One region of the Carnobacterium alterfunditum DSM 5972 genome, then DNA from elsewhere that is predicted to be linked to it. Evidence: predicted binding sites of a transcription regulator. Region 1 holds the regulator's gene; the other holds the start of a gene.
The links. Region 1 encodes LexA, which represses DNA repair genes until DNA is damaged. Its sites were predicted from a motif close to CNAACANNTGTTNG; they were not measured.

Region 1 (8,443 bases):
CACCAAATCCAATAATAGTTTTAACTTCGATCAAAGTAGGTTTTTCTGTTTCAGTTTTTGCAGCTTCAATGGCTGTGTTGATCTCATCTAGATCATTGCCATCTTTTACAAGAATATGTTGCCAACCATAAGCTTCAAAACGTTTTCCTACATTTTCAGTGAAGGATTTAGATGTTGGTCCATCTAAAGAGATGTCATTTGAATCATACAGAACAACCAATTTTCCAAGTCCCAAATGAGCAGCTAAACTAGCAGCTTCAGCTGAAACGCCTTCCATTAAATCGCCATCTCCACACAAAGCATATGTATGGTGATCAACAATTGAGTGTCCCTTTTTATTATAAGTAGCAGCTAAATGAGCTTCTGCCATAGCCATACCTACAGCATTTGCGATTCCTTGTCCTAAGGGGCCAGTTGTCGCTTCTACTCCATCAGTATGATTAACTTCTGGATGTCCAGGTGTTTTACTGTTCCATTGACGAAATTGTTTTAAATCATCTATTTTAACGTCATATCCAGCTAAGTGTAACAAGCTGTATAATAACATTGAACCATGTCCAGCTGATAATACAAAACGGTCACGATCGAACCATTTTGAGCTTTTTGGATTCACTTTTAATTGTTTTGTCCACAATGTGTAAGCCATTGGAGCAGCTCCCATAGGTAAACCTGGGTGTCCGGAGTTGGCTTTTTGTATGCCATCCATACTTAGTGTTCTTATTGTATTTACTGCTAATTGGTCTACGTTATCAAACAAAAAAATCATCCTTTCAATTTGAACTATCTTATAGTACCCTATTAGTTTACTATTATTTCACTCCAAGTGCAACGCTTTCACGGAGCGAATGGTACTAATTGGGATAATTTGTTGCTCACCACACTGACGAACAACTTTTTTATCTCCCATGTAGGCCTTTATTTTTTTGTATTTCTTTCAATTTTTCCGGAGTTACATCAGTACCTTCTTCATCGACTATTTTTACACCCTCAATTGTTTTTTTCATTCCACCCCTAAAGGCTTCAATGTAAGCATCTCTCAATTTCTTTTGTTCCACTTGTTCTTGTATAGTTAAGCCTTTTGTTTTCGATTTATTAGCTAAAGCATTTATTCTTTCAATTTGTTCTTTTGGCAACATTTAATCACTCCAACATTATTTTTATTTTCTTGTTCAACTATAACAAACTTCTTTAAAAAAAACATTCTTTTATCATCTTTAGCTACGAACGTTTGTTTGATTTGTTGTGCCATATATGGTAATCTTAAAATGATAAAAAAAGAAACGAGGTGTTTGTATCTATCATGGGTAAAAATCCGGAATCAAGACAAGTCGAAGTCTTGCAATATATATATAATCAAGTTAAATTAAAAGGTTATCCTCCAACTGTTAGAGAAATCGGAACGGCTGTCTCATTATCTTCTACCTCAACAGTTCATGGCCATCTTTCCCGCTTAGAAAAAAATGGTTATATCCAACGGGATCCTAGTAAACCGCGAGCAATTGAATTAACAGCATCAGGTTTAACTAAATTGGGCATTGCGTTAGATAAAATTCCTTTATTAGGAACTGTAACAGCTGGCGAACCAATATTAGCGGTAGAGGAAGCAACAGATTATTTCCCTCTTCCTCCAAACTTACAATTTGAAAATGAATCATTGTTTATGTTGACTATTCGAGGAGAAAGCATGATCAACGCAGGTATTTTTGATGGCGATGAGGTTATTATTCGTAAACAGGGCACTGCTAATAATGGCGATATTGTCATAGCTATGACTGTTGACGATGAAGCGACTTGTAAAAGATTTTACAAAGAAGAAGATCATTATCGACTACAACCTGAAAATGACACAATGAGCCCTATCCTACTTAATGAGGTTATTATTTTAGGCAAAGTCATTGGCCTATATCGTAGCCATATCCAATAATAAAAAACGAATGGACAGGAGCAAACTCCTGTTCATTCGTTTTTTTTATATTCTTGGTAACTTTAAAAGTTTTATTTACTTCAATATATTTTTTACAGGGGCGAATGTTTTCCTATGAATTGGGCATGCGCCATGTTTTTGTAAACCTTCTAAATGAACTTTAGTTCCATAACCAGCATTTTTAGAAAAACCGTATCCAGGATATAATTCATCATAGTCAGCCATCATTCTGTCCCTTGTTACTTTAGCAATAATACTGGCTGCAGCAATAGACAAACTTTTGGCGTCTCCTTTAATAAAACTTTCTTGGGGTATACTAACAGGCAAATGCATGGCATCGATCAACAGTTGTTCTGGCTGTTTAGGTAATTGTTGTACAGCCTCGATCATTGCTAATTTAGTTGCCTGGTATATATTTACTTCATCAACCACTTGATGGTCTTTTATCCCAACACCAATAGCTATCGCTGATTCTTGGATTTGGTCGAATAATGATTCTCGTTTTGCACTAGATAATTGCTTGGAATCATTGATCCCTAACACAGCAAAATCAATCGGCAATATAACAGCAGCTGCCACAACAGGTCCAGCTAATGGCCCTCTTCCTACTTCATCGATTCCAGCAATATACTGGGTCCCTTTTCCCCAAAAATAGTGCTCGATTTGAAGCATCTCTTGTTGTTTTTCAAGAATCGATTGCTGCTTTTTCAACCGATTTTCCCAAGCATTATAAGCATTTATAGCACCTTTACGTGAATCATTTTTGATCTGGACCAATCGTTCATCAGCTGGGTTTGTAATTGATGTCAAAAGATCTTTTATTGCCGCAATAGTTATTGGTTTTTCCACTCTCGTTCTCCTATTCTTTAGGTAAAGAAACCGGAGCAATATCTAGCGTGAATCGTCCTGCTTTACCACTTCTAATTTCATAGATCAACATTTCTGCTGCACGGCTGTAGTCCTCTCGAAAACCTCTTCGTTCACTGATCAGCATTAGCAGTTCAGGTGTTCCTAATTCTAATTCTTCTTTAGTTAAAAGGAATCGTTTAGCAAATGTTTCTGGATAATAAGTTTTCATTATGCCTATTCCATACATCGCAATTTCATCCATCTGCAAAATAGTATCTTTGATTGCACCTGTCAACGCTAATTTTTCTCCGACTGCTGGGTCTTCAAATTTTGGCCAAAGAATACCTGGAGTATCGAGTAATTCCAATTCTTTGCCTAGTTTTAGCCATTGTTGTGCTTTTGTCACTCCGGGTTTATTACCTGTTATCGCAACATTTTTCTTTATAAAGCGATTAATTAAGGTCGATTTCCCAACGTTAGGGATCCCAATACTCATTGCTCGAATTGCACGAGGCTTAATTCCTTTAGCAGCTCTTCGATCAAATTTTGGTTGCAAAATTTCTTTTGCTTTTTCCATAAGTTGTTTCATGCCCTTACCTTCTTGCGCAACAATAGGGACTGCTGCTATTCCTTGTTCATTAAAATAAGCTACCCATTTTTTTGTTTGAATAGGATCAGCTAAATCACTTTTATTTAAAATAATGACCCTAGGTTTTTCTCCAATTATTTCATCTAATATTGGATTGCGGCTTGATAGTGGAATTCTTGCATCAACGAGTTCAAACACAATATCTACTAGTTTTATTTTTTCTGTTACTTGGCGTCTCGCTTTTGCCATATGTCCTGGAAACCATTGAATATTCATATTTTTTCACCTTTCTATTTACACAAAAAAAGAACAGCTTGCTTATAGTCTTTTTCTTATTTCCTTTTTAATCATTTTCTATTGTACCAAATTCTTCAAGCGGCCAAATACGAAGAATGGCTGTTCCGCTGACGGTAGTAGCATCTACAAATCCGAAAACACGACTATCCTTTGAATTTTGACGGTTATCGCCCATCACGAAATAACTGTCTTCAGGAACCGTTTCTTCACCTGTTTTAGAGGCTAGTGAAAAGTCTTCTGTAAAGTTGCCTCCCGTAGACATTTCTTCTACAGAACTTTTTAAATACTCTTCCTCTACTTTTTCTCCATTGATATACAAAGCATCATCTTGATAACGAATAGTGTCGCCTGGAAGTCCTATGATTCGTTTAATATATTGTTTTTCAGGATCATCAGGAGCAGGGAAAACAACAACATCAAAACGATCTATAGAGTCTATTTTATTTAAAATCAACCGATCTCGATCTTCTAAAGTAGGAACCATAGACTCACCATCCACACTTACTGGAGCAAATAAAAAATATCGAATGAGTAGAAAAATAATCAATGCTACTACAAAATATAGTAATGTACTTAAAAATTCACTCCCACGACTTTTATTTTCTTTGCGTTTTTGACTTGGAGAAGTATGACGTGACTTTCTTGGTTCAAAAGATGTTTCTGGCTGATTTTGACCATCAGAAAAATTAATTTTACTCAATTGTTTCTCCCTACTTTCTTTATTTATTGGACAGTCTTCATGCGATCAAAGGGATAATAAATAAAAGACGTTTCTCCAATAATCGAATCTACTGGAATACTCCCAAAGTACCGGCTATCATTACTTGATCTACGATTGTCGCCTAACACAAAATATTCACCTTCTGATATCACCTGAGTACCGGTCAACTCTTCTAAAGTAAAATCCGATGTCCAAATACCTCCAGCATTGTTAACTAAATCATTATCTAAAAATTCTTCCTCAATTTCTTCATCATTTATATAAAGCTGATCATTTTCATATCGGATTTTTTCACCCGGCAAACCAACGACCCTTTTTACAAGAGTTCGGTTTGATGAATCGTAAAATACAACTAAATCAAATCTTTCTACATCAAATATTGTATTGACAATAATTTGATCATTCTGTTGAAATGTCGGTATCATAGACGAACCTTCAATAGTCATGGGAATAAAGATGAAATTTCGCAATAAAACAGTAATCAATCCGGCTAATATTAGAGCTTTAAACCATTCCCAAGAAAACTCCTCCCAAGACTTTTTTTCCATGTTATTCGCTCCAAACTATCTATTTATTCTATCATACAAGAAATTTTTAAAAATAACTATTTATTTAAGGCCGCATTTACTAAGAAAGAGAGATAGAAAATTCCTACCTCTCTTCCTTAGTAAGTTCTAGGAGTTCTAGTTTATTGATCACTATTATCTTATTTACTAGATTTAGTTGATTGCAACTCTTTTATCGCTGCTTCATATTGGGTATCATTTTCATCGATCAGCTTTCTTAATGATTCGATCAGTTGAGTAGCCGTCTCACCTGTTACTTTACCATCAATAGTTAGATTTTTGTCAGTTTGAAATTGTCGGACAGCATCCTGTGTCGATTCATCGAAGTATCCATCAATGGCGCCTGTAGAATAGTCTAATGCATCTAGTACTTTCTCTAAATTTTCAACCTCTTCAGAAACATCGCCCAATTGATACGATTTTGAACCATCGATTATCAATAAATTTGTATATTCCGGTAAGGCCACTTCGATAGTAGGCGTAATTCCTTTTTCATTGATCCATTTACCACTTGGTGTTAACCATTTGGCAATCGTTATCTTCAGTTCACTGCTGTCATCAAATGCAGCGACATTTTGGACCGTTCCTTTACCAAACGTTTGTGTTCCGATTAATTTAATATTTCCAGATTCGTTGACCGCACCTGCTAAAATTTCAGAGGCACTGGCGCTTCCTTCATTCACTAATAGAACGGATGGCTCAGTAACTTTAAACTCACCCATTGTAGCATCATCAGCGACAATTGAAACCGGTTCTTGATCTTTTTCTTGAGTTTGTAAAATAATATCTCCATCTTCTAGAAATAGATTAGAAATATTCAATCCTGCATTCAATAAACCACCTGGATTTTGTCGGACATCGAAAACAAAGGATTCTGCACCTTGCTCTCTTAAGTCTTTTATGGCTGCCACCAGATCATCGTACGTTGGTGAAGAAAAACTAGTGATCGCAATATACCCAATCGTCGGATTTTCTTCGTCTAACTGGTAAATAATTGTTTCAACTGGTATCGTATCGCGGACTACTTTCACTTCAAAAGTAGACTCGCCACGCCTAATAGTCAATGTAACTTCGGAACCTTTTTCACCACGAATATAAGAGACAGCTTCATTTAAAGTCATACCCGTTAATTCTTGATCATCAGCTTTTAAAATAATATCGTTAGGTTGTAAGCCTGCTTTTTCGGCTGGTGATCCTGCAATAGGAGAAACAATCATAACATTATCTCCTTGCTTCATCACTTCTGCACCGATTCCTTCAAACGATGCTGAGATGCTTTCATCTAAGGAAGAGGATTCTTCTACATCAAGATATTGTGTGTATGGATCTCCGACAGCTTCGGTCATACCAGTGATGGCCCCTTCAATTAAGGTTTCTTCTTCAACACCTTGATAATAATCCGTCATCAAAGTGTCATAAACTGCTTGAATTTTTTCAAAATCTTCCGCGTTCATTTCTACACTAGCTTCTGAGGAATTTAGTTGATTTTGAACTTGTTCATCTTTACCATCATTTGCATTCGTAACAGCAACGGTCCCACCAATTGAAAGTGCAGCAACTACTATGAGAGAAGCGCCATAGGCCCAAGGTTTGATTCCCTTTTGTTTTTCATCTTTTTTTGGTTCATTCTCCAATTGTAAGGTTCCTCTCTGCTTTCAATTTAACTCAAGGTTTGTGATTGTTCAACCATCCAACTAAAAATCAGATTTTGATTTCTATCAAAATTTTAAAGCCGTTTCTAACGCAACGATCATCATATCATTAAATGTTTTTTCGCGCTCATCTGAAGAAGTTTCTTCTCCAGTAATCAAGTGGTCGCTTATCGTTAGGATTGCTAGAGCTCGACGATTATATTTAGCTGCTAGTGTATATAGACCAGCTGCTTCCATTTCGGTAGCTAATACGCCATAATCAGCTAATTTCTTTTTATCTAGTTCAGCATTATAAAAACGATCAGCCGATAAGATATTTCCTACTTTAACTTTCATTCCTTGTTCAACAGCAATTTCATAGGCTGTTCTTAGTAAATCAAAATCAGCAATTGGAGCGAATTGAACTTGATTATTAAATGTATTTTTTACAATAGCAGAATCAGTTGTCGCACCCTGAGCTAAGATAACATCACGCACTTTGACGTCTTTTTGCATTCCACCAGCAGTCCCTACGCGTATTAAATTTTTCACATTGTAACCCGTGATCAATTCTTCAGCATAAATCATCATAGAAGGAATGCCCATACCCGTTCCTTGAACAGAAACACGTCGGCCTTTATAAGTTCCTGTATAGCCGAACATATTTCTCACACGATTGTATTGTTCTACATCTGTTAAAAAAGTTTCTGCAATGTATTTTGCTCTTAATGGATCTCCTGGCAGCAAGACCGTTTCTGCGATTTGTCCTTCTTTAGCTTCAATGTGTACACTCATGATTATTTCCTCCTAATTGTTTTGTAAGTTGTTTGCTTTTAGTTGTCTTTATCTAAATAAATTTCCCAAGCTTTGTCAAAAGTTGTCATTTCTTCTAAGTATGAGCCATTTAATTCTAAATAGTGACTGATTTCATGGTAATCTTCTGACTGTTTAGGAAAACTATCATCTAGATAAACAGCATTTGCGAATAAGGTAACAACATCTCTTTTATGCGGATCTCTTTCAGTCATTAAATAATGATAAAATGGACGTTGCATTGAACTAATTCCTCTCTTTACTTTGCTGGTAATGCAGTCGCTCTTCTTGCTCTTGAGCATACTTTTCTGGATTTTTTTGGTAAAACTCTTGATGCTGTTCTTCAGCTGGATAAAAAGGTTGGACCTCTTCGATAACGGTAACAATAGGATTTTTGTATTTTCCGCTTTCGCTTAATTCTTGTCTTGATTTCTCCGCGCTGATTCTTTGATTCTCATTTAACACAAAAATAACAGGACGGTAATTATCTCCTCTATCTTGAAATTGACCCATAGCATCGGTTGGATCGGTTTGATTCCAATAGATTTCTACCAATTCTTCATAAGAAATAACAGATGGATCAAAGGTTATTTCAACAGCTTCAGTATGCCCGGTTGTTTTAGTCAAAACTTCTTCATAAGTAGGATCAACAATATGTCCTCCTGTGTATCCTGAAATAACTTTTTCTATCCCCGGCTGCTCATCAAATGGCGAAACCATACACCAGAAACAGCCTCCCGCAAATATCGCAGTATCTTTCACAAACCTCATCCTTTCCTGTTCTTATTCATAACTAATCAGTAGGCATATAGGCGTTGATTCGAATATCATTTTCAGCTAGATCGATTTTATCGACCGAAAAATGCATACCACTTTCTAAAGTGAATTCATTCAGATTGAATACGATTGTTTCTTGTTCACTATCGATTGCTACCCAATCTGGAACATTTAATTGATTCTTAATTTGATTCATCGCAAAGGTGATGGGTATGTTGAATCTCCCGATTGAAAGACTTGTGGCTTTAAATTGGAGATTACCATTTTCCATTACAT
Region 2 (8,443 bases), 410 kb from region 1:
GATGTTACTGGCGAAGCTAAAAAAATTGAAAACATTGTTATCAATGACGATCATCCATTTAATGGCGGATTTGAATAAATTAGTCGAAATAAAAGAGTGCTGAATACTAAATAATCACAAAGGGGCGAAAAAGATGCCGCAAAAAACAAAACAAACGCCTATGATGGAACAGTACCTAGGGATAAAGGCAAACTACCCAGATGCTTTTTTATTTTATCGCTTGGGAGATTTTTACGAACTGTTCAATGAAGATGCTGTCAAAGCCTCACAACTGTTAGAAGTAACATTAACAAGCCGTAATCGCAATGCAGATGAGCCGATTCCTATGTGTGGTGTGCCTTATCATGCTGCTAAAGGATACATTGATAATTTGATAGAAAAAGGATACAAAGTAGCTATTTGTGAGCAAGTAGAAGATCCTAAAACAGCAAAAGGTATGGTGAAGAGAGAAGTCGTCCAATTGATCACACCGGGGACAGCTATGGACACTAAATCAATGGATGCTAAAACAAATAATTATTTGGCTGCTTTGATGAGTACCGAAACAGACGGTTATTATTTAGCCTATGCTGATTTAAGTACTGGGGAATTAAAAACGACGAAGTTAAATTCAATAGAATCCGTGATGAGTGAACTGATGAGCTTGAAAACGAAAGAAGTTGTTTTTAAAGAAGCGATGGAAATAGAATTACAAGCGAAATTAAAAACAACATTAGGGATCATGGTATCAACTCAAGAAGAGATGGTTGAAAGTGCAGAATTTTCTTATTTGACGGATGAGATAGAAAATAGCGAATCGATCAATGTTGTAAAATTACTATTGTCCTATTTATACGTTACTCAAAAAAGGAACCTAGGTCATCTTCAAAAAGTGGAAGTCTATTCTCCTGCCAATTATTTGAAAATGGATCATTATTCTAAGCGTAATTTAGAATTGGTTTCTTCGCTTCGTACAGGGCAAAAAAAAGGAACGCTATTGTGGTTACTGGACGAAACTAAAACGGCCATGGGAGGAAGACTTCTAAAGCAGTGGATCGATCGTCCTCTCATTCAAGAAAAGCAAATTTCTATGAGACAAAATATTGTTGAAAGTTTAATCAATCATTTTTTTGAAAGAACCGATTTAAATGAAGCTTTGACAAGAGTATATGATTTAGAACGGTTAGCTGGGAGGGTAGCGTTCGGCAATGTTAATGGGCGTGATTTAATTCAACTCCAAGCCTCCCTGCGTCAGATCCCTCAGCTGATTGAGGTCATACAGCTGATGAACAAAGGTGAGTGGGATCAATTCATCACCGAATTGGATCAAGTTCCTGAAGTTGTTGAGTTAATTGATCTAGCAGTAGATGAAGATGCGCCTCTTTCTATAAAAGATGGTGGGATCATTAAAGATGGTTTCAATGAGAAATTAGATACTTATCGGGATGCTATGCGCAACGGTAAGAAGTGGATCGCTCAGTTAGAAGCAGAAGAAAAAGCCGCAACCGGAATCAAAAACTTGAAAATTGGATATAACCGTATCTTTGGTTACTACATCGAAATCACTAAAGCTAACCTTGTCAATTTGCCGGAAGGGCGTTACGAGCGAAAACAAACGTTAGCAAATGCCGAACGATTTATTACGCCGGCTTTAAAGGAAAAAGAGATTTTAATACTGGAAGCGGAAGAAAAGTCGATGCTTCTAGAGTACACTTTATTTACGGAAGTTAGAGAAACAATCAAACAGTATATTGAACGATTGCAAAAATTAGCAAAAACAGTAGCAGCTATTGATGTATTGCAAAGTTTTGCAACAGTAAGTGAAAAATACCACTATACTCGTCCTGTTATGGCAGCCAATAGTCAAGAAATTGACTTAATAGAAGGACGGCATCCAGTTGTTGAAAAAGTACTAGGTCAGCAGACGTATGTACCAAACAGTGTTGAAATGAATCGAGAAAATGAGATCTTACTTATCACAGGACCTAATATGTCCGGTAAAAGTACGTATATGAGGCAACTAGCTTTAACGGTTATCATGGCTCAGATGGGTTGTTTTGTCCCTGCTGATAAAGCATTAATACCGATATTCGATCAAATATTTACGCGTATTGGTGCAGCAGATGATTTGATTGCCGGACAAAGTACGTTTATGGTCGAAATGATGGAGGCGAATGAGGCTCTAAGATACGCTTCTAAAAATAGTTTGATTTTATTTGATGAAATAGGCCGTGGTACAGCAACCTATGATGGGATGGCTTTAGCGGAAGCAATCATTGAATACATTCATGAAAAGGTTCATGCGAAAACGTTATTTTCAACCCATTATCATGAATTAACGCTTCTGGATGAACGTTTGCCTCGTTTGAAAAATGTCCATGTTGGTGCAGTAGAAGAAGAGGGAGAGTTAGTTTTTTTACACAAAATGCTTCCTGGTCCTGCTGATAAAAGTTATGGGATACAAGTAGCTAAACTGGCTGGCCTTCCAGACGAATTATTGTCACGCGCAACTGTTATATTAGAAGAACTAGAACAAAAAGAAGAAATTGTGTTAAATCATATAGGTCAAATAGATCCGATTAGTGAAGTTCAAATTCCAAGCAAGATTTCACAAAAGGAAAAAAACAAAGCAATGGATGATGGTCAACTTTCCTTATTTGGGCTTCTTGAAGGTTCTGAGTCCGAAGTTGTTAAAGCGGTTCGGAAAATGAATCTATTAACGATGACGCCTTTAGAAGCAATGAATTGCATTAATGAGTGGCAACAAAAATTGAATTGATCTTAGTTAGTGGAAAGGAATGGAATAGATGGCAAAAATCCAAGAACTTTCAGATGTATTAGCCAATCAAATTGCAGCTGGAGAAGTAATTGAGCGCCCGGCTTCTGTAGTAAAAGAATTGATTGAAAATGCAATTGATGCAGAAAGCAGCCAGATTGACATTCTTATCGAAGAAGCTGGATTAAAAAAAATACAGATCATTGATAATGGAGTAGGTATTGAACCAGAAGAGGTTCAAAATGCGTTTAAGCGTCATGCAACCAGTAAGATTTATTCACGAGACGATCTTTTTCGGATCCGTACGCTAGGTTTTCGTGGTGAAGCTTTACCAAGTATTGCTTCTGTTTCAGAAGTTGTTTTAGAGACGTCAACTGGTGGAGAACGCGGGACGTATCTTTCTTTAAAAGGCGGAAAAATAATCGAAGAAAGACCAAATGAAGCAAGAAAAGGCAGCAAGATCACTATTGAAAATCTTTTTTTTAATACACCTGCACGTTTGAAATATGTAAAGAGTCTACAAGCAGAACTATCGAATGTAACAGATATAATAAATCGATTGGCTATCAGTCATCCTAAGATTGCTTTTCGTTTAATTAGCGATGGCAATCAACTTTTAAGAACAGCTGGTAACGGTGATTTAAAACAGACACTTGCAGGAATTTATGGAGTGGCTACAGCAAAAAAAATGAGAGAAATAAAAAAAGAAGATTTGGATTTTAGAGTATCTGGGTTCGTTTCATTACCAGAACTTACGAGAGCCAGCCGGAATTATATTTCAATTATTATTAATGGACGCTATATTAAAAATTATTTATTAAATAAAGCTATTATTTCAGGTTACCGATCTAAATTAATGGTTGGACGTTATCCAATCGTTGCTATTAAAATCGATATGGATCCTTTACTAGTAGATGTAAATGTTCATCCGACAAAGCAAGAAGTTCGGATCAGCAAGGAAAAAGAATTGATGCAACTGATAGAATCAGCAATCCAAGACTGTTTAAGTAAGGAACAATTGATTCCAGATGGGCTAGAAAATTTATCATTTAAAAAGAAAATAGATCTACCCATGGAAGAGAATGAGCAAACAACATTTAGGTTCCAGCAAGAAAGAACTCCTGAAAAAGAAAAAAGAGAATCTGAAAACTTTCAACCATTACCCGAATCCCATTATTCAAAGCAACAGCCTCTTTCTTTTGAAGGTGGAACGGATCATGAAATTAAAAAAGAACCCTTTTTATTGCAAGAAGAGCAAGAAGATACGCTTGTAGAGCTGCCGGAGAAAAATAAGAGCAGTGAGTTTCATGATGAAACAATTAGTGAATTAATCGATTACCATCAAGAGTCCCCTTTAAAGGCAGCGGATAAACTAATGAAGAAACAAGCAACAGTTGAAGAATCCATTGATCAATTTCCAACATTAGAATACGTTGGTCAAATGCACGGCACTTATTTATTTGCTCAAAATGAAAAAGGCTTGTATATTTTGGATCAGCATGCTGCTCAAGAACGAATAAAATACGAATATTTCCGGGAAAAAATCGGCGAGGTCAGCACTGACTTACAAGATTTATTGGTACCCATTATGTTGGATTATCCGAATAGTGATGCCATTAAAATCAAAGAAAATAACGATGCATTAGAAATGGTTGGTATTTTCTTAGAACCGTTTGGCCAAAATAGTTTTTTGTTGAGAAGTCATCCGGTATGGTTTAATCAGGGTGAAGAAGAAACGATTGTAAGCGAGATGATCGATTTACTGTTGGATCATGGAAGTGTGAGCGTTGCTAAATTTAGAGAAGCAACGGCAATAATGATGAGTTGCAAAGGGTCGATCAAAGCAAACCATTACCTTAATGATGCGGAAGCTAGAGCACTGCTAAAGGATCTGAAAAAGATGGAAAATCCTTATAACTGCCCACATGGAAGACCAGTGGTGATCCATTTCACCAATAAAGATATGGAGAAAATGTTCAAACGGATACAAGATCCGCATTGAATTACCTAAAACAAATTCAATAAATTGTAGCGATTCCTTAAAAAGTGTAAAATGTAAGTTAGATACAAAAAGGAGGATTTTCATGAATAGCTATGATAAAAACGAATTGAAAGATAAACTTACAGATATTCAATTTGAAGTGACTCAAAATGAAGCTACTGAACGTCCGTTTACAGGAGAGTATGACGATTTTTATGAAGACGGCATTTTTGTAGATGTTGTAAGTGGAAAACCGCTATTTTCTTCAAACGATAAATACGATGCAGGATGCGGTTGGCCATCTTTTACAAAACCGATAGAAGAAAAAGAAGTTATTGAAAAAGTGGATACTAAATTTGGTATGCGCCGTACTGAAGTGCGAAGCTCAGAATCGAATTCTCATCTAGGACATATTTTTACAGATGGCCCTCAAGATAAAGGCGGTCTACGTTACTGTGTTAATTCGGCAGCGTTAAGATTCGTACCTGTTGATAAGTTAGATGAAGAAGGTTATGGCAGTTACCGTAAATTATTTGTTTGATCTATTTTGTGAAGTTTTATAAGCACTCTCTAGCTGCATAAGCAGCTAAAGAGTGCTTATGATTTTTTTACATAGGCTTTTTTTGGCGGCAACTCCTTTTTTCTATACAAATGTGGTAAACTAAAAAGCGAACAGGTGTGCCTTTTTCCGCCTAGTAAAATGAGTGAATGAATGGAGAAAATAATATGTATGAATACATTAAGGGGATAGTAACATTTGTTAGTCCTGCGTATATCGTCCTTGAAACGAATGGAATAGGGTATCAATTGTTTATGGCTAATCCATTTCGTTTTTCGAGTAAATTAAACGAGGAAGTAACCATTTATATCCATCAAGCTGTTCGAGAAGATGCTATTACGTTATATGGTTTCAAGGATTACACTGAAAAACAATTGTATTTAAAGTTGCTTAGTGTTTCAGGAATAGGTCCAAAAAGCGGATTGGCTATTTTGGCAAATGATGATCATCAAGGTTTAGTACAAGCAATCGAAAATGAAGATGCAGCTTACTTAACTAAATTTCCAGGAGTAGGTAAAAAGACTGCTTCACAAATTGTATTAGATTTGAAAGGGAAGTTAGCTGATTTAACCCATACACAATCAGAAAATACGGTCGATTACCAACAAGAATTGGTTTTACCAACGAATTATAGTCATGTTACTGAAGCAATCGAGGCTTTAGAAGCGCTAGGGTACAGTGCAAAAGAAATCAAAAAAATCGAACCACAAATCCGTAAATTAAATAAAGAATCTACAGATGCTTATTTAAGAGAAGCATTAAGACTATTGATGAAGAAATAACCGATAAGTAAAATGAGAAAAGTGGTGAAAACAATGAATCCAGAAGAACGAATCATTTCCGGCGACAGCAGCACGACAGAAGAGATGTCATTAGAAAAATCGTTGCGTCCGCTTTATTTAAAAGAATATATTGGCCAAGAAAAAGTGAAAAAAGAATTGTCGATTTATATAGAAGCAGCAAATAATCGCGAAGAAGCCTTAGATCACGTTTTGCTTTACGGCCCTCCTGGATTAGGGAAAACAACTATGGCAATGGTTATTTCAAATGAAATGGATGTAGCTATACGAACGACTAGCGGCCCTGCGATCGAGAAAGCAGGAGACTTAGTTGCTCTTTTGAATGAACTAGAAGCGGGAGATGTCCTTTTTATCGATGAGATCCATCGGATGCCAAGACTTATTGAAGAGATGTTGTACTCTGCTATGGAAGATTATTTTGTGGATATCATCGTGGGACAAGGACCAACTGCACATCCTGTCCATTTTCCTTTACCACCATTTACTCTAGTGGGTGCAACTACAAGAGCAGGACTTTTATCAGCACCTTTGCGAGATCGTTTTGGGATCGTATCGCATATGGAATATTACACGGTAGAAGAATTGAGCGATATTGTTTTACGTTCAGCTGATATATTTAATACTGAAATAATCGAATCAGGTGCAATCGAAATAGCTAGACGCTCGAGGGGAACGCCTCGTGTAGCAAATCGTCTATTAAAACGTGTAAGAGATTATGCACAAGTAAGATCTAATGGTGTGATAAAAAAAGAAATAGCAGATGAGGCATTAGCTATGCTGCGAATCGATCAAGAAGGACTCGATTTCGTTGATCAAAAACTATTGAAAACGATGATTGAGAACTATAATGGCGGACCGGTTGGGCTGTCTACGATTGCAGCTAATATTGGAGAAGAAGTTGAAACGATTGAAGATATGGTTGAGCCTTTTTTACTGCAGGCAGGCTTTCTTCAACGCACACCCCGTGGAAGAATCGTAACCCGTTTAGGCTATGCTCATTTGGGTTACCCAATTACTTATACAGATTAGGAGTATGATTATGTTAACGACAAAAGATTTTGATTTTAATTTACCAGAAGAATTAATTGCTCAGACCCCTTTAGCAAATCGATCAAGTTCAAAACTATTAATTTTAGACAAAGAAATGGGTAAAGTAGAAGATAAGTACTTTACGGACATCCTTGATGAATTGAACAAAGGTGACGCATTAGTCATGAATGATACACGCGTGTTGCCTGCACGTTTGCATGGCATAAAACCAGAAACTGGTGCACATATTGAACTATTATTATTAAAAAACACAAAAAATGATCAATGGGAAACACTTGTTAAACCAGCTAAGAAAGCAACTGTAGGGACCGTTATTTCTTTTGGAGATGGAAGACTGACAGCTACAGTAACAGAAGAGTTAAATCATGGCGGAAGAATCGTTGATTTTTCTTATGAAGGTATCTTTTTAGAAGTTTTAGAGTCATTAGGTGAAATGCCACTCCCTCCTTATATCAAAGAAAGATTAGAAGATGGCGAACGGTACCAAACGGTTTACGCAAAAGAAAATGGTTCGGCAGCTGCACCGACAGCAGGGTTGCATTTTACTGAAGAATTATTAGAGCAGATCAAGTTAAAAGGTGTACAGTTGGTTTTCTTAACGTTACACGTGGGATTAGGTACATTTAGACCAGTTAGTGTTGATTCGCTTGAAGACCATGAAATGCATTCAGAATTTTATCGTTTAACAGAAGAATCAGCAGCTATTTTAACAGCTGTTCGAAATAATGGTGGGAGAATAGTTGCAGTTGGGACAACTTCTATTCGGACACTGGAAACGATTGGTACAAAGTTTAATGGCGAGATAAAGGCAGATAGCGGATGGACAAGTATTTTTATTTCACCGGGGTATACATTTAAAGTTGTTGATGCTTTTTCAACTAATTTTCATTTGCCAAAATCAACATTGGTGATGTTGATCAGTGCTTTTGCAGGAAGAGAAAATGTTTTATCAGCTTACCAGCATGCTATTGATAAAAGATACCGGTTTTTTAGCTTTGGAGATGCCATGTTTATCAAATAAATGACTTTATTCCCTTAAACAAAATAAAAAATAGAAGTTGGCTTTTTAGGCCAACTTCTATTGGTTTTTAGAGAGGATAGAAGCGAATCAGCGAATCGTTGAAACGAAACTTTTTACTTGAACTTCTTCTAAAAACGACATACAGCTTCTTTACTACTTTTTTAAAACTGTCTTTAAATTTGTTAACGGTACTAATTTGAAGCTGGTTTTTCAAATAAATGTGACAGTGAATCTGGTAACTCAAAACAGAATGTTGATTTTAAATGTTTTTTCTGAA

Region 2: ruvA (Holliday junction branch migration protein RuvA) is a predicted target of LexA. The motif match lies at 5,406-5,419, and genes of this name have one in related genera.

Annotation. Positions count from the first base shown of each region.
Region 1 covers NZ_JQLG01000004.1:2,192,808-2,201,250, reverse strand. The annotation lists gene tkt (transketolase) at 1-766, opposite strand, end outside; gene BR50_RS10840 (DUF896 family protein) at 897-1,136, opposite strand; gene lexA (transcriptional repressor LexA) at 1,301-1,924, shown strand; gene BR50_RS10830 (ribonuclease HII) at 2,000-2,773, opposite strand; gene ylqF (ribosome biogenesis GTPase YlqF) at 2,784-3,638, opposite strand; gene lepB (signal peptidase I) at 3,706-4,359, opposite strand; gene lepB (signal peptidase I) at 4,383-4,928, opposite strand; gene BR50_RS10810 (S41 family peptidase) at 5,087-6,580, opposite strand; gene deoD (purine-nucleoside phosphorylase) at 6,665-7,372, opposite strand; gene BR50_RS10800 (YozE family protein) at 7,411-7,632, opposite strand; gene msrA (peptide-methionine (S)-S-oxide reductase MsrA) at 7,637-8,152, opposite strand; gene BR50_RS10790 (YpmS family protein) at 8,184-8,443, opposite strand, start outside.
Region 2 covers NZ_JQLG01000004.1:1,780,658-1,789,100, forward strand. The annotation lists gene BR50_RS08875 (TIGR00282 family metallophosphoesterase) at 1-78, shown strand, start outside; gene mutS (DNA mismatch repair protein MutS) at 134-2,758, shown strand; gene mutL (DNA mismatch repair endonuclease MutL) at 2,787-4,757, shown strand; gene msrB (peptide-methionine (R)-S-oxide reductase MsrB) at 4,840-5,277, shown strand; gene ruvA (Holliday junction branch migration protein RuvA) at 5,463-6,077, shown strand; gene ruvB (Holliday junction branch migration DNA helicase RuvB) at 6,111-7,124, shown strand; gene queA (tRNA preQ1(34) S-adenosylmethionine ribosyltransferase-isomerase QueA) at 7,135-8,166, shown strand.